4 regions of the Mesorhizobium sp. CO1-1-8 genome follow, and region 4 is predicted to be linked to each of the others. Evidence: predicted binding sites of a transcription regulator. Region 4 holds the regulator's gene; each other region holds the start of a gene.

Region 1 (4,213 bases), on a different contig from region 4:
TTGGTGCCGACCGAACCGTGGCCGCCGGCGACGATGACCACGAACTGGCGGCCGTCGGCGACCGTATAGGTCATCGGCGTCGATTGCCCGCCGGCCGGCAGCCGCGCCTGCCACAGCTGCTTGCCCGACGTCAGGTCGTAGGCGCGCAGATAGTCGTCGACCGCGGCCCCCAAGAAGGCGACGCCGCCAGCCGTGATCATCGGCCCGCCGATGCCCGGCACCCCGACTTTCAGCGGCAGCGGCAGCGGCGTCATATCGTAGACGGTGCCGTTGCGGTGCTTGTAGGCGATCTTGCCGGTCCTGAGATCGGCACCGGCGACATAGCCCCAGGGCGGCGCCTGGCAAGGAATGCCGAGCGGCGACAGGAACGGTCCCATCACCACCGCATAGGGCGCGCCCTCGTTGCGGTTCAGCCCCTGCTCGCTGCCGCGCCCTTCGTCCGGCGGCGGCACCTGATCGCGCGGGATCAACTGCGACTTGAACGCCAGATAGGTCGGCATGCCGAACAGCACCTGCCGGACCGGATCGACGGCGACGCCACCCCAGTTGAAGGTGCCGAAATTGCCGGGATAGATCAGCGAGCCCTGGACGGAAGGCGGCGTATAGCGCCCCTCATAGCGCAGGCCCTGGAATTCGATCCGGCAGGCCAACTGGTCGAACATGGTGAGGCCCCACATGTCGGCGCCGGTCAGCGGCTTCGGCATGAAGGTGAGATCGGAGACCGGCTGCGTCGGCGATGTGTGGTCGCCTTCGATCGCACCGCCGGGCGCCGGCACTTCGTTGACCGCAATGACCGGCTCGCCGGTGCGGCGGTCGAGCACATAGAGGTCGCCCTGCTTGGTCGGTCCCACCAGCGCCGGCACCACCGTGCCGTCGGGTTTGGTGATGTCGATCAGGCTCGGCTGCGCCGGCACGTCCATGTCCCAGAGATCGTGGTGCACGGTCTGCCGCACCCATCGCACCTGACCGGTGTTGAGGTCGAGCGCGGTGATCGACGACGAGAACTTCTCGACATTGGCGCTGCGCCCGGCGCCGAGCTGGTCCGGCGTCTGGTTGCCGAGCGGCACGTAGAGCAGGCCGAGCTTCTCGTCGGCGCTCGGCGTCGACCACATGTTGGGCGAGTTGGCGGTATAGGTCTGGCCGGCCGGCAGCGGCGTCGTCTGGTCCGGATTGCCGGAATCCCAGTTCCACACCAGCGCGCCGGTGGCAGCGTCGTAGGCGCGGATGACGCCGGACGGCTCCTGCGTCGAATAATTGTCGTTGACCGCGCCGCCGATGATGATCTTGCCGCCTGAGATCAGCGGTGCCGAGGTCGAGTAATAATAGCCCGACTTCGGATAGGGCATGTTGGTCAGAAGGTTCAGCGTGCCGCCCTCGGCGAAAGCCGGGCAGACCTGCCCGTTGGCGGCGTCGAGTGCGATCAGCCGCGCGTCCGAGGTCGGCAGGTAGACGCGGGTCGCACAGGGCTGCCCGGCGGCGCCGGCGGCATCGGCGTAATAGGCCACGCCGCGGCAGGTCTGGTGCTGGCGGTCCTTGTCGAGCTTGACCTTGGGATCGAAGCGCCATTTCTCCTTGCCGCTCGCGGCGTCGATGGCGATGGCGAAATTATGCGGCGTGCAGATGTAGAGCGTGTCGCCGATCTTCAGCGGCGTCACCTGATAGGTGGTCTCGCCGACATCGTCCGGTCCCTTCACGTCGCCGGTCCGGTAGGTCCAGGCAGGCTCCAGCTTGGCGACATTGTCTGATGTGATCTGGTCGAGCGGCGAATAGCGCTGGCCGAACTGCGTGCGGCCGTAATAGTGCCATTCGCCGGCCGGCACATCATTACCGAGATTGGCGTTGGCAACCACCTTGTCGGTGCCGAGTTCGCCGGCAATGTCCTTCGGATCTGAAGTCATCGAATAACCGGCGACGGCCAGTGATGCCAGCACGGCAAGGATCAGCGGCGCGCGTGCGTCAGGGCCGACAAGACCCCGCCTCGCCCACGGCGTCAGCAGCCACAAAGCGAGAAGCACGATGATGCCGCCGCGAGGCCCGAGTTCCCACCAGTCGAAGCCGGTTTCCCAGACCGCCCAGGCCAACGTGCCGAGCACGATCGCCGCGTAGAGCCACAGTGCGGTGGACCGGCGCCGGTAGAGCAGCCAGGCGGCGATCAGGAAGGCAAGGCCGGCAACGACATAGTACCAGCTGCCGCCCAGCATCGCCAGGCGGATGCCGCCGCCGCCGAGTGCCAGGCCGATGAGGAAAAGAATGAGGGAGGTGATGGTGACAGCCAAGATGATACTCCTTCGACTGTTGCGCTTCGCGGCTTCGACTGTTGCGCTTCGCGGCGCGGCCATGGCAACCCGGCATTGCGTGGCTGCCCGAAACACAACTTTCTCCTGACGGTCTCGCCTGTCAAGCACGGGCCTCAAGCGCAAGCCGTAATGGTCCGTCACAATTGGGATAACATCGACCGCTGTGGGAGCGTGGGGCAGCAATCGGGCGCTTTAGCGGAACAAAACGTAGACAGTCTGGTCTTTCCCCACCGAATCACTACATTCGGGGCAATGTCCGGCTTTTCCGAAGACATGCCCTTTTTCGACGAACCCAACGCGCGGCCCACGGCCCCGTCGGGCATCGCCGCGCGCGCCATGGCTGCCCGCAGCGGACACAACAACGCGCCCGACTATCTCAAGGGGCTGAACCCCGAGCAGAGGCTGGCGGTGGAAACCACCGAAGGCCCGGTTCTGGTGCTGGCCGGAGCGGGCACCGGCAAGACCCGCGTGCTCACCACCCGCATCGCCCACATCCTCGCCACCGGCAAGGCGTTCCCGTCGCAGATCCTCGCGGTGACCTTCACCAACAAGGCCGCGCGCGAGATGAAAATCCGCATCGGCGTGCTGATCGGCGAAGGCAATGTCGAGGGCATGCCCTGGCTCGGCACCTTCCACTCGATCGGCGTTAAGCTGCTGCGCCGCCACGCAGAACTTGCCGGCTTGAGATCCGACTTCACCATCCTCGACACCGACGACGTCGTGCGGCTGATCAAGCAGCTGATCCAGGCCGAAGGGCTGGACGACAAGCGCTGGCCGGCCAAGCAGTTCGCCCAGATGATCGACGGCTGGAAGAACAAGGGCCAAGGCCCGGCCGACATCGCCGAGGGCGATGCCCGCGCCTTCGCCAATGGCAAGGGCCGCGAACTCTACAAGGCCTATCAGGAGCGGCTGAAGACGCTGAACGCCTGCGATTTCGGCGACCTGCTCTGCCACCCGATCCGCATCTTCCGCGCCAATCCGGACGTGCTGAAGGAATACCACAAGCGCTTCAAATACATCCTCGTCGACGAATACCAGGACACCAACACCGCCCAGTACATGTGGCTGCGGCTTTTGGCGCAAAGGCCGGAGGCAGGGCGCGCGTCATCGTCGAAGGATTTGCATTCGGCCGAAGGCCGCAAGCCCGACCGGGCGTCCGAGCCGTTGCGAGGCCCCCGCGGAGGGCCCGCGCCGGCAGGCGCGGAGCAGCCCGCGAGCGAAAACAAAGTCAACATCTGCTGCGTCGGCGACGACGACCAATCCATCTATGGCTGGCGCGGCGCCGAGATCGACAACATCCTGCGCTTCGACAAGGATTTTCCCGGCGCCACCATCATCCGGCTGGAGCGCAACTACCGCTCGACTGCGCACATCCTTGGCGCTGCCTCCCACCTCATCGCCCACAATGAGGGCCGCTTCGGCAAGACGCTGTTCACGGACCGCAACGATCCCGAAGACGGCAAGGTCCATGTCCACGCCGCCTGGGATTCCGAGGAAGAAGCGCGCGCCGTGGGCGAGACCATCGAGACCTACCAGCGGCAAAAGCACAATCTCAACGACATGGCGATCCTGGTCCGTGCGTCCTTCCAGATGCGCGAGTTCGAGGACCGTTTCGTCACGCTCGGCCTCAACTACCGCGTCATCGGCGGCCCGCGTTTTTACGAGCGCATGGAAATCCGCGACGCGATGGCCTTCTTCCGCGTCGTCGCGCAAGGCGCCGACGACCTCGCCTTCGAGCGCATCGTCAATGTGCCGAAGCGGGGGCTGGGCGAAGCCACCATCCGCCAGATTCACGACACCGCGCGTGCGCTGCGCATCCCGATGCTGGAAGCCGCCGCCAAGCTGGCCGAAAGCGACGAGTTGAAGCCGAAGCCGCGCGCCGCACTGCGCGAGGTCGCGGCCAATTTCGAGCGCTG
Region 2 (4,213 bases), on a different contig from region 4:
CATCTCCTCGGCGATGTCGCGGCGGTTGATGAGGCCGAAATTCTCGACCAGCTGGAAGGCGATGCCACGGCCGATGCCGGAAATCTGGTCGGCGTTTTTCAAGTCGACCAGCGGCTTCAACAGCGACTCGATCTGGAAATTGACGAAACGCTCGGCACGCGCGGCGACCTTGTCGCGCGCCGGGCCGGTCAGCTGTTCGTCGGCCAGCAGCACCAGCCGCGGCTTCAGCGCGTCTTCGCCTGATACAAGCGTGCCGATCGGCGCGCCGATCCAGCGCAGCGTGCCGTCCGAGCCAAGCGCGATGTCGCCATTGGCCGAGGCGCCGAAGCGTTCGGCGCGCGCCTCGAACTCGGCGGCCAGCGCCTTCTGGGCAGCAGTGCGCACCGCCTTGGCGTCTTCGCCGCCGGCGGTCTGGTCGGCGGTGAAGCGGAACCCTTGCAGCTCGCCGACATGGTGGCCTTCGACAAGGACGGTTCCGGTAGGACTAATTTCGGCTTCAGGCATGGTATTTTCTCTAAGGCGCCGCATGAGGACGGAAGTCCTGCGGTCTACGAAGCGTTTCGTCAACCGCTCATGCAGCGCATCCGACAATCTGTCTTCGATTTCGCGCGTCTTTTCCTGCCAGTGTGCCTGATCGGCCAGCCAGCCGGGCCGGTTCGACACGAATGTCCAGGTGCGGATCTGGGCAATGCGATGCGACAGCGTGTCGATGTCGCCCTCGGTGGTGTCGGCGCGGCGCACCTGCTCGGCCATGTAATTCTCGTCGACGTGGCCGTGGCGTGCGAGGTCCGTGTAAATCGAGGCAATGAGGTCGGCATGTTGGGCCGGCGCGATCCTGCGGTAGTCGGGCAGCGCGCAGGCTTCCCACAGCAGCGCCACGCGCTTGGCATTTGTGGTGAGTGCGCGGATGTCCTCGTCGCGGGACAGATGCTCGAGCGCCTGTGCATCGACGGCAGGCAATGCCCGTGTCAGGCCCTCGACCGGGGCGTTGGTCTCGATCGAGCGCTTCAGCGCGTCGAGGCTGGCAAAGTCGAAATGCGCGGTGCGCCACTGCAGCACCTTCACCGGATCGAAGTCGTGGCCCTCGATCTTCTTGATCAGCTCTTCGTCCAGCGGGTCGACCTGGCCGGTGACACCGAACGTGCCGTCGCGCAGATGCCGGCCGGCGCGGCCGGCGATCTGGCCAAGCTCGGCCGCCGTCAGGTTGCGATACTGGAAGCCATCGAACTTGCGGTTCTGGGCGAAGGCGACGTGGTCGAGATCGAGGTTGAGACCCATGCCGATGGCATCGGTGGCGATGAGGTAGTCGACATCGCCGGACTGGAACAATGCCACCTGGGCGTTGCGGGTGCGCGGCGAGAGCGCGCCGAGCACGACGGCGGCACCGCCCTGCTGGCGGCGGATCAGCTCGGCGATGGCGTAGACCTCGTCGGCGGAGAAGGCGACGATTGCCGTGCGCCGCGGCAGGCGGGTCAGCTTCTTGGAGCCGGCATAGGCAAGATGCGACAGCCTTGGCCGCGTCACCACAGAGACACCCCTCAGCAGGCGCTGCAGGATACCGTGCATGGTGGCGGCACCCAGCAGCAGCGTTTCCTGGCGGCCGCGCAGGTGCAGGATGCGGTCGGTGAAGATGTGGCCGCGCTCGAGGTCCCCGGCGAGCTGCACCTCGTCGATGGCGACGAAGGCGGCGTCGGTCTCGCGCGGCATGGCCTCGACGGTGCAGACCGAATATCTGGCGCCCGACGGCTGGATCTTTTCCTCGCCGGTGATCAGCGCGACCTTGTGGGCGCCGACCTTTTCGCAGACGCGGGCGTAGACCTCGCGCGCCAGAAGCCTGAGCGGCAGGCCGATGAACCCACTCTCATGCGCCACCATGCGCTCGATGGCGAGATGGGTCTTGCCGGTGTTGGTCGGCCCCAGCACGGCGGTCACGTCGCGGCCCGACAGGATCAGCGGCTCGGTGTGTTTGGGCTGGATGTTCATTGACCTAGAATAAGGCTTCCGGGACCTGGAAATAAGGCTTTCTGGCCTCTGGTTGTCGGGAGCGTGCCTCAAGTGACGCGTATGACAGCCGACACATAGGGATTTCGGGCGCGAAGCGAAAGCGGAATGTTCCGCCAGCGGCTACAGGTGTTTTGGTCAAGCTCTCAACCGGCTGCGGATTAACGGATAGAACGAGTCTGGAACGAATCGGCGACGAATCGGTGACTCCTGCAGATTCAGCTTTTGTTCACGGCTACATGTGGATTTTGCGACCGCGAGTCGCACCACATGCTGAATCCTGGAACTGGCCCGTTTCATGCTAGAGAGGGCAAGGAGGGCGTTGCCGTTAATCTTTGCCGACAAACGATCATAATGGCTTGGTATGCCTCGCCCAAGATTATGAAATTGTTGATCTTTCCTAACCCGCGTTAAGAAATTGGCAGGCGATTCCGGCTGTCGTCGTTAACGTTCCGGTCAAAGCCGGAACGAATCGGCGACGAATCAGCGATGCCGGAATTTTCTTGGTTCGTTCACCCCAACATCTTGTGTTGTGAACAGCTTATCCACCGAGAATCCACAGGCTTGAGAACAGGTTTCGCACATGTGGCGCTATTGGCGTTAACTTTTGCGTGCCGGATTGGGTCAGCACCCGTCGCGGGCACATCGATGGGAGCCATGCCGGCAACGGAAAACGGGCCGGCGTGCCGGCCCTCGATCTCTCCGCCCACATCGCCGCGTCGTCAGGCGAAGTATTGGCCGCCATTGGCCGTGAGGGTCGAGCCGGTGATGAAGCCGGCATCTTCGGATGCGAGGAAGACGACGCAGCGCGCGATTTCTTCGGGTTCGCCGAGGCGGCCGACAGGGATCTGCGGAATGATGCGCTCGTTGAGCACCTTCTCGTCGATCGCCTTGACCATCTCGGTGGCGATGTAGCCGGGGCAGATGACGTTGACGGTGATGCCGGCGCGAGCTCCCTCCTGAGCGAGAGCTTTGCTGAAACCGATGTCGCCGGCCTTGGCGGCGGAATAGTTGACCTGGCCGGCCTGGCCTTTCTGGCCGTTGATCGAGGAGATGGTGATGACGCGGCCGAACTTGCGGTCGCGCATGCCGCTCCACAGCGGATGCGTCATGTTGAAGACACCGGACAGATTGGTGTCGATGACCTCTTTCCACTGTTCGCGCGTGATCTTGTGGAACATGGCGTCACGGGTGATGCCGGCATTGTTGACCAGCACCGAGACCGGGCCGAGATCGGCCTCGACCTGCTTGATGCCGGCGGCGCAGGAATCATAATCGGCGACCGACCATTTGTAGACGGGAATGCCGGTCTCGGCCTTGAATTTGCCAGCCGCGTCGTCATTGCCTGCGTAGTTCGCTGCAACCGAATAGCCGGCGGTCTTCAATGCGATCGAGATCGCCGCGCCGATACCGCGCGAGCCCCCTGTGACGATTGCTACCTTGGTCATGCATTTCCCCTTTTTTGATATCGCCCTGTTGTCGGGCTTGGCAGGCACTGGATACAGAACGGGCGGCTCGCGCCGCCCGGTTAGTGACTTCTTCAGAGTGCTTCGATGCACATGGCGACGCCCATGCCGCCGCCGATGCACAGGGTGGCCAGCCCCTTCTTGGCGCCGCGCCGGCGCATCTCGAAGACCAGCGTGTTGAAGACGCGGGCGCCCGAAGCGCCGATCGGGTGGCCGATGGCGATGGCGCCGCCATTGACGTTGACGATCGAGGGATCCCAGCCCATGTCCTTGTTGACGGCGCAAGCTTGCGCCGCAAAGGCTTCGTTGGCCTCGACCAGGTCGAGATCGCCGACCGACCAGCCGGCCTTTTCCAAGGCCTTGCGCGAGGCGGGAATAGGTCCGGTGCCCATGATCTGCGGATCGACGCCGGCGGTTGCCCAGGACACGATGCGCGCCAGCGGGGTGATGCCGCGCCTCACCGCTTCCGCTTCGCTCATCAGCAGCGCGCCGGCCGCGCCATCATTGATGCCGGAGGCGTTGGCGGCGGTCACCGTGCCGTCCTTGTCGAAAGCCGGCTTCAGCTTGGTCATGGCGTCGATCGTGGCGCCGTGGCGAATGTATTCGTCCTGGTCGACGATGGTGTCGCCCTTCTTGCCCTTGATGGTGACGGCGACGATCTCGTCCTTGAACTTGCCGGCCTTCTGCGCGGCCTCGGCCTTGTTCTGCGAGGCGAGCGCGAACTGGTCCTGGTCTTCGCGGGTGAT
Region 3 (4,213 bases), on a different contig from region 4:
ACAGAGATCGTCGCTGGCCTGAGCATCGAGTTCGAGGATCATCTGACGGCGCCCGAAGTCGAAGCTTGCGTCGAGCGCCTGGAAGCGCAACTGAGGAAGGAGATGCCGGAGATCACGCGGCTGTTCGTCAAGCCGCAGACGTCAGGCACCTGGGAGCAGCGGCGCAGGCTGATCGATTCCGCATCTGATCCTACCCTGGACTAGCGCCGCGCCATTGCCTCACGGCCTCGCCCCGCTAGATTGACGGGACTTGGAGGAACGAAGATGAGAATAGACGGCGGCTGTCATTGTGGCGCCATCACCTACGAGGCGGAGGTCGATCCGGAAAAGACGACGATCTGCCACTGCACGGATTGCCAGCAACTGACCGGCACGGCTTTTCGCCTGACGGTTCCGGCGCCCGAAAGCAACTACCGCATCACCAAGGGCACGCCGAAAATCTATATCAAGATCGTGGCGAGCGGCGCCAAGCGCACCCAGGCCTTTTGCGCCGACTGCGGTTCGCATCTTTACGCCACGTCTGTCGGAGATGGTCCGAAGGTCTATGGAATTCGCGTCGGGACCGCGCGGCAGCGCCAGAATCTGATCCCGACGCAGCAGAAATGGCACCGCTCGGCGCTGCACTGGTTGCCCGAATTTCAGGGCATGACCACGTTGGAGGAGCAGTAGCGCCGGTCCGGCACCGCGGCTTAGTCGTCGCCTTCGACGACCCTCAGCCTGAGCTGCCCGGTTTTCGAATCGGCAACGCGCGCGCCAGTGTCGACCTTCGCGGCGGGAGTCCGTGACGCGGCGTCCAGGGCGGCATCGCCGTCGGGCTGCGCGCCGAATTCCAGCGCCTCGATCTTCTGGCCGCGCTTGGTGACCTTCGACGTCGAAACCAGGATGTCGTCGATGTCCTTGGCCGACTGGCCGAAATGCACCTGCAGCTTGCGCACCCGCTCGTCGACACGCGCAACATCCTCCATCAGCCGGATGACCTCGCCCTGGATCAGGTGCGCCTGTTCGCGCATGCGGGCATCCTTGAGGATCGCCTGGATGACCTGGATCGACAGCATCAGCAATGACGGCGAGACGATGACGATGCGGGCACGGTGCGCCTTGTGCACGATCGCCTCGAAATTCTCGTGGATCTCGGCGAACACCGATTCCGAGGGCACGAACATGAAGGCGGTGTCCTGCGTCTCGCCCTGGATCAGGTATTTTTCCGAGATATCGCGGACATGGATCTCGATGTCGCGGCGAAAGGCCTGCGAGGCGGCCTTCTGCAGGTCGGCGCCGTCGGCGGCGCGGATGGCATTCCAGGCTTCGAGCGGAAACTTGGCGTCGATGGCCAGCGACGGTGCGCCGTTCGGCATCTTCACCAGGCAGTCGGGACGGCTGCCGTTCGACAGCGTCGCCTGGAATTCATAGGCGCCATGCGGCAGGCCGTCGGCAACGATCGCCTCCATGCGCGACTGGCCGAAAGCACCGCGCGTCTGCTTGTTGGAGAGGATCGCCTGCAACTGCACGACCTGGCCGGCGAGCGACTGGATGTTGCCCTGCGCGACATCGATGATGGCCAGCCGCTCCTGCAATTTGGCCAGGCTCTCATGCGTGGATTTGGTCTGCTCGGTCATGGTCTGGCCGAGCCGGCCGGTCATGGCGTCGAGGCGCTGGCCGATCGATTGCGTCAGCTCCGCCTGCCGTGCGCCGAACACTTCCGCGATAGCGCCCATGCGGCCCTGCATCTCGGCCTGGCTTTGCAGAATGCCGGCCATCCGCGCCTCGGCGTCGCGGGCATGATCGGCGGCTTCCGCGGCCGCCACGGCGCGCGCCTTCGCCGACCGCCACAACGCAACGACCAGCGCCACGAACAGGGTCAGAAACAGCAAAGCGCCGAAGGCCAGCGCATGGCCGAGCGTGATGGTTGTGGCGCCAAGCCGGGCGACAGGCTCCGAAAGGATGGTGCTCAAATCATTCATGTGGACAGCATAGACGATTCGTCGCGATAGCACAGATCAAAACGTGAACGAGCTTCATGCCAACCGGTTGACGCTTTTCGCTGGAGGTCTTACGTGGAACGCCATGCCGATCAAGCCGCTCATCATCCTTCCCGACCTCATCCTGCGCCAGGTTTCCAAGCCGGTGGAGCGTGTCGACGCGCCATTGCGCAAATTAGCCGACGACATGCTGGCGACCATGTATGACGCACCGGGCATTGGATTGGCGGCAATCCAGATCGGCGAGCCGCTGCGCTTGCTGGTGATCGATCTCGCCAAGGAAGACGAGACGCCGGCGCCGCATGTCTTCATCAATCCGGAAATCCTCGAGAGCGCCGATGCGCGCTCCGTCTACGAGGAGGGCTGCCTGTCGATCCCGGACTATTACGCCGAGGTCGAACGCCCGGCCTCCGTGCGGGTCAAATATCTCGACCGCGACGGCAAATTGCAGGAGATGGAGGCCGAGGGCCTGATGGCGACCTGCCTGCAGCATGAGATCGACCACCTCAACGGCGTCCTGTTCATCGACCACATCTCGAAGCTGAAGCGCGACATGGTGGTGAAGAAATTCAAGAAGCTCGCCAGGGACAAGGCGCCGAGTAAGCTGGCGGGATAGAGCACGAGTCCCCTCCAGGTCTTAATGTCGGCAGGATGCCACCAAACGGAGATGCCGATGGTCGACATGCTGATCAGGGACATTCCAGAGCCTTTGAAGCGCGAGATCGAACTGGCGGCGCGCGAGGTCGGCCAGAGCGTGTCGAACAAGGCCATCGGCCTTCTGCGCAAAGGCATAGTTGCGGAGAGGCAGGCCCGGGAGGAGCCGAGCCTCTCGGCGTGGGATGCAATTCGCTCGGCTTTCATATCTGAAAGCGCAATTGGCGATGAATACGCGGAAGTCATGGACAAGATCGAAGCGGAAAGAAAGCGCGACGGTCGCCCCGCGACTTCGACGGCCTTGACCTGAAGGTGATAACTCCGTTTGAAGCGGATGCTTGAGCCGGCACACGGCGCGAGCAAGAAGACAGGATACCGGAAGAAAAATGCCGCTTCGCGTCATCTTCATGGGCACGCCGGAGTTTTCAGTGCCGACTTTGCGCGCCATCGCCGAGGCTGGCCATGACATCGCCGCCGTCTATAGCCAGCCGCCGCGCGCCGCAGGGCGACGCGGGCTGGAACTGACACCGTCGCCAGTGCAGCGCGAGGCAGAGCGACTGGGCATCGAGGTGCGGACGCCGGTTTCACTCAAAAGCGAGGCCGAACAGGCCGCTTTTTGCGCCTTGCAGGCCGACGTCGCCATGGTCGTCGCCTATGGCTTGCTGCTGCCGAAGGCGGTTCTGGAGGCGACCCGGCTCGGCTGCATCAACGGCCATGCGTCGCTGCTGCCGCGCTGGCGCGGTGCCGCGCCGATCCAGCGCGCCATCATGGCCGGTGACCTGGAAAGTGGCATGATGGTGATGCGCATGGAAGAGGGGCTGGACACCGGTCCGGTCGGGCTGGTTGAAAAATGCGCCATCGAACCCGATATGACAGCCGGCGATCTGCATGATCGGTTGATGAGTGTCGGTGCTGCCTTGATGGTGGAAGCGCTGGCGCGGTTGGAAGGGAACACCCTGACATTCACCACACAAGCTGTGGATGGGGTGACCTACGCCAAGAAAATCGATAAATCCGAGACTCGCGTGGACTGGACTCGCTCAGCAAGCGAGGTCCACAATCATATTCGCGGCCTGTCGCCCTTTCCCGGCGCCTGGTCGGAGATAGGAATTGGCGGCCGCCAGGAGCGGCTGAAACTGCTTCGCTCGACGCTGTCGCAAGGCCTGTTGCCTTCGGAAGATTTGGGCGAGTCGGGAGGAATTCTCGATGATCGGCTGACGGTCGCCTGCGGGGCAGGCGCGATCAGGCTGGTCGAAGTTCAACGGGCGGGCGGAAAGCCCGCTGCCGCGTCGGAATTCCTGCGCGGGGCCAAGATCGAAAAAGGACTGAAATTCTCATGAGCATGATGTCGATACGCGCGGCAACGCCGCGGGATCGCGAGGCCATCCGCCTCGTCGAGGAACACGCTTTCGGCCAGCAGGCGGAGGCCGGCCTGGTCGACGCGCTGGTGACCGGCGGCGACGCGGTTGCCGAACTGGTTGCGGAAGAGGACGGCCAGGTGGTCGGCCACATCCTGTTTTCGCGGCTGTTCGTCCAGAATGGCGGCAAGACCTTCGCCGCCGTGGCGCTCGCGCCGCTGG
Region 4 (4,213 bases):
GCCGACCATATCAGGGCGAGCGTCGGCGGCGCCGAAGGCGAGATCGCCGCGGCGCTCATCGTCGGCGTGCGCGCCGGCATTCCCGATGACATCAATGAGGCGATGCGACGTACCGGCATCTACCACATCATCTCCATTTCGGGACTGCACATGGCGCTGGTCGCCGGCACCATCATGGGATTGCTGCGCGGCGCCTTCGCCTTGTTTCCCGACTTTTCCGCGCGTCGCCCGGTCAAGAAGTATGCCGCTGCCGCCGCACTGTTCTCGATCGCCGCCTATCTCATCATTTCTGGCGTCGTCGTTGCCGCCGAGCGCAGCTTTATCATGCTGGCGGTGATGCTGATTGCCGTGCTGTTCGATCGAGCAGCACTCACCATGCGCAATCTGGCGATCTCGGCGATCGCCGTCATCGTGGTGTCGCCGCACGAGGTTGTCGGCCCGAGCTTCCAGATGTCGTTCGCCGCGACCGCGGCGCTGGTCGGCGCCTATGCCGGCTGGTCGGATCACCGCGCGGGAAAAGCAAGACCGCCGCCGCCAAAGCGATCCATGCCCGGTTTCCTGACGCGAAAAGTCCTGCTGGCGGCAACCGGCCTTGCCATGACCTCGATCATCGCCGGAAGCGCCACGACGCTGTTTGCCATCTGGCATTTTCAGCGGGTGTCGCCGCTCAGCCTGTTCGCCAACCTGGCCATCATGCCGATCGTGTCACTGGTTGTCATGCCTTTCGCCGTGCTCAGCGCGCTGGCAATGCCATTCGGCGCTGATGGACCCTTTCTCTATGTGATGAGCAAGGGCCTGACGGCGATGATCGCCATGTCCGGATGGATTTCCGAGCGTTCGCCGGTCGATGGGGTCGGATTGATTTCGCAGCAGTCTGTCCTGCTGGTGGCGATTGCCCTGGTCATTGCGACGATGACGACGACATGGCTGCGGCTTGCGGCTCTTCCGTTCGCGATTGCCGGCCTGCTGACCGTCTCGGATACGCGCACGCCGGATGTGCTGATCTCGGAAGACGCCCGGCTGGTGGCGTTGCCGATCGGTGGCGGTGAGCTTGCCGTCAGCCGGGAACGGCCGAACGAATTCACCGTCGACAACTGGAAACGCGCGCTGACATCAGAAACCATCGTCGTTCCGGAGGTGTTCGACAACAGCGACGGGCAATTCGACGTCGCGGATGCCGTTGAGCTACCGCCGGGATCGCCGTTCTATTGCTCCTCAGGCGTTTGCGTGGCCAGGCACATGTCCGGTGCAATCATTGCCTATGTCGAGGACCGCAAGGACACCTGGAAAGCCTGCGGCTTCGCCGAGTTGATCGTCATCAATGACGCCACCGCCTATGACGCCTGTCACAACCCGCTGGTTCTCGTCATCACCAAGCGGCAACTGGCTCGCAAAGGAAGCGCCGCGATCTTCTTCGATCGCCAATCGGCGACCACGCCGGCGACGATCAGCTTCGCGGTGGACAGCCCATATCGGCCCTGGCACACGCAACGCAAATACTCTCGCGAGGCGCGGGGGCTGGCACCCTTCAAGAAACCCGAGAAGCCAGTGGCCAACCCGCAGCCGCCTCAGTAGCGGCGGATCAGGCCAACGAGCTTGCCTTGCACCTTGACCCTGTCCGGGCCGAAAATACGGGTTTCATAGGCCGGGTTGGCGGCTTCGAGCGCAATCGAGGCGCCCTTGCGGCGGAACCGCTTCAGCGTCGCTTCCTCTTCATCGACCAGCGCCACGATGATCTCACCGGGGCTTGCCGTGTCGGCATTGCGGATGATGACGGTATCGCCGTCGAAGATGCCGGCGTCGATCATCGAGTCGCCCTTAACCTCCAGCGCATAGTGCGCGCCGCCCATGATCATGTCCGGCGGCACCGAGATCGAATGCGTCTGATGCTGGATGGCATCGATCGGCACGCCGGCGGCGATGCGGCCCATCACCGGTATCGACACGGCGGAGACCGCATCGTCGTCATTGCCAGGCGAGGGCATCCGCGAAGGCGCCGGCTTGATCTGCCGGCCAAGAGCACCACCCTGACCGAGACTGCCCTGGATGACGCTTGGCGAGAACTTCTTTGCCGCGTTGAGGCCGGGCGCGATCGAGTCCGGCAACCGCAGCACTTCCAGCGCGCGTGCCCGATTGGGCAGCCGGCGAATGAAGCCGCGCTCCTCGAGCGCCGTGATCAGCCGATGGATCCCGGATTTGGAGGCAAGGTCGAGTGCCTCCTTCATCTCGTCGAAGGAGGGCGGAATGCCGCTCTCTTTCAGGCGTTCATGGATGAACATCAGCAGTTCATGTTGCTTGCGTGTCAGCATGGCGGCCCCCAGATTACCTGAAACCAGAATCGAAAAACAAACCCAGAACAAACACTATCTGTTCCAGTAGTGTTCTGCAACCGTTTAAAGTTTAATGAATTTGTTAAGGCCGCTGAAATTATTTGGCGGTTGCCAGCGGGTCGCGATCGATGGGCGCCAACCACGGCGATGCGTTGCTCATATTGAAATTATTATGGTTAATGACCTGTGGCTTATCCTCTAGCAAGGCTTGGCATTACCTGTCGATCGACATCGACAAGGGACGATAGCGACCTTCGGGGCACTCGTTTGCCGTGAACGAAACGGAGCCAAAACGCCAACTTCGGCTGGCATTTGCGGCTGGAAATTCAGTTCTCCGTCATCTGCCAGGCAGAGAGGGCAGCGACGGCGGATCGCCGGGATCGGTGCGTCAGGTAACGGCCTCCTTGACGGCGAAACGCTGGTCCTTCCATGCGCCCGTACGCAGAATGTCTTCCAGCACCTCAACCGCCAGCCACACATCCTTGTAGCCGACATAGAGGGGCGTGAAGCCGAAACGGATGGTTGATGGGGCGCGGAAGTCACCGATCACCCCGCGCTCGATCAGCGCCCGCATGATTTGATAGCCATGATCGTGAAGGAATGACACCTGGCTGCCGCGCCTGGTCGCGTCGCGGGTGGTCTCCAGCGTGAGACCGTAGGCGCCGCACTTGGCTTCGACGAGCTGGATGAACAGTTCGGTCAGCGCGACACTCTTCTTTCGCAGTTCCGCCATGTCGACGTCGTTCCAGATGGCAAGCGCACCTTTGAGCGCCCGCATCGACAGGACCGGCTGCGTGCCGCACAGAAAGCGGCGGATGCCTGTGCCGGCGACATAACCCCGTTCGAAGGCAAAGGGCCGCGCATGGCCCCACCAGCCGCTAAGTGGCTGGGTGATATCGCCGTGGTGGCGCTGCGCGGCATAGATGAAAGCCGGCGCTCCCGGACCGCCGTTGAGGTACTTGTAGGTGCAGCCGATGGCGAAATCGGCATTTGCGTGATCGAGCTCGACGGGCAGGGCGCCGGCGGTGTGGCAAAGATCCCAGACGATCAGCGCTCCGGCCGCATGAGCTTTGCGCGTCAGCGCCGCCATGTCGCGCAGTTCACCCGATTTGTAGTTGACGTGGTTGACCAGCACCACCGCGACGTTTTCGTCGATCAGCTCTTCGATGGTCGGCGCGTCGATACCCGCGAGGCGCAGCAGGACGCCATCCCGGGTCGAGGCCACGCCTTCGGCGATGTAAAGGTCTGTGGGAAAACTGTCACCCTCGGCGACGATGGCCAACCGGCCGGGCCGCATCTCCAGCGCTGCATGCAGCACCTTGTAGATGTTGGTCGACGTCGTGTCGCAGACGACGGTCTGGCCGGCCGCGGCTCCTATCAGGCGTCCAATCTGGCCACCGAGTTCGATCGGCATCTCGAACCATCCCGCCGTGTTCCAGGCTCGGATAAGATCCTGGGCCCATTCCTGGGTCGCCGCCTGCTGCAGCTCGCCGAAAACGGCATTCGACGCTGCCCCCAGTGAATTGCCGTCGAGATAGATCACCCCCTCCGGCAGAATGAAACGGTCGCGCATGGCCCGCAGCGGATCCGTGGCATCCATCGCTTCGATTGCGGCGAGATCAGGAATTCCACTCATGGTCGGTCAGTCCCCGGTTGTTAGCGAAGGGTTTTCCGCCACAGAGCGTCCCTTCGGTGAGCCTGTCCTCATTTCGATGATGTCAGAGCCGGGTGCGGACCGCCCACAGCTCCGGGAACAGCACGACCTCGAGCATTTTCTTCAGATACGAAGCACCCGACGTGCCGCCGGTGCCGCGTTTCAGGCCGATGATGCGCTCGACCGTGGTGACGTGGTTGAAGCGCCAGCGGCGGAAATAATCCTCGAA

What was found. Region 4 encodes LexA, which represses DNA repair genes until DNA is damaged. Its sites were predicted from a motif close to TGTTCNNNNTGTGTTCNG; they were not measured.
Region 1: a site for LexA is predicted at 2,494-2,511, ahead of LB558_RS12960 (ATP-dependent helicase). Genes of this name have one in related genera too.
Region 2: a site for LexA is predicted at 2,171-2,188, ahead of LB558_RS28420 (helicase-related protein). Genes of this name have one in related genera too.
Region 3: a site for LexA is predicted at 1,994-2,011, ahead of LB558_RS09305 (DNA recombination protein RmuC). Genes of this name have one in related genera too.

The regions. Positions count from the first base shown of each region.
Region 1 is NZ_JAIUGZ010000005.1:280,814-285,026, forward strand. It holds gene LB558_RS12955 (glucose/quinate/shikimate family membrane-bound PQQ-dependent dehydrogenase) at 1-2,276, opposite strand, end outside; gene LB558_RS12960 (ATP-dependent helicase) at 2,550-4,213, shown strand, end outside.
Region 2 is NZ_JAIUGZ010000019.1:81,417-85,629, forward strand. It holds gene LB558_RS28420 (helicase-related protein) at 1-1,983, opposite strand, end outside; gene phbB (acetoacetyl-CoA reductase) at 2,724-3,449, opposite strand; gene LB558_RS28430 (acetyl-CoA C-acetyltransferase) at 3,542-4,213, opposite strand, start outside.
Region 3 is NZ_JAIUGZ010000004.1:79,296-83,508, forward strand. It holds gene LB558_RS09295 (cation diffusion facilitator family transporter) at 1-204, shown strand, start outside; gene LB558_RS09300 (GFA family protein) at 265-669, shown strand; gene LB558_RS09305 (DNA recombination protein RmuC) at 690-1,961, opposite strand; gene def (peptide deformylase) at 2,065-2,595, shown strand; gene LB558_RS09315 (plasmid stabilization protein) at 2,653-2,943, shown strand; gene fmt (methionyl-tRNA formyltransferase) at 3,020-3,973, shown strand; gene LB558_RS09325 (GNAT family N-acetyltransferase) at 3,970-4,213, shown strand, end outside.
Region 4 is NZ_JAIUGZ010000010.1:174,442-178,654, forward strand. It holds gene LB558_RS20630 (ComEC/Rec2 family competence protein) at 1-1,575, shown strand, start outside; gene lexA (transcriptional repressor LexA) at 1,569-2,309, opposite strand; gene kynU (kynureninase) at 2,719-3,966, opposite strand; gene kynA (tryptophan 2,3-dioxygenase) at 4,049-4,213, opposite strand, start outside.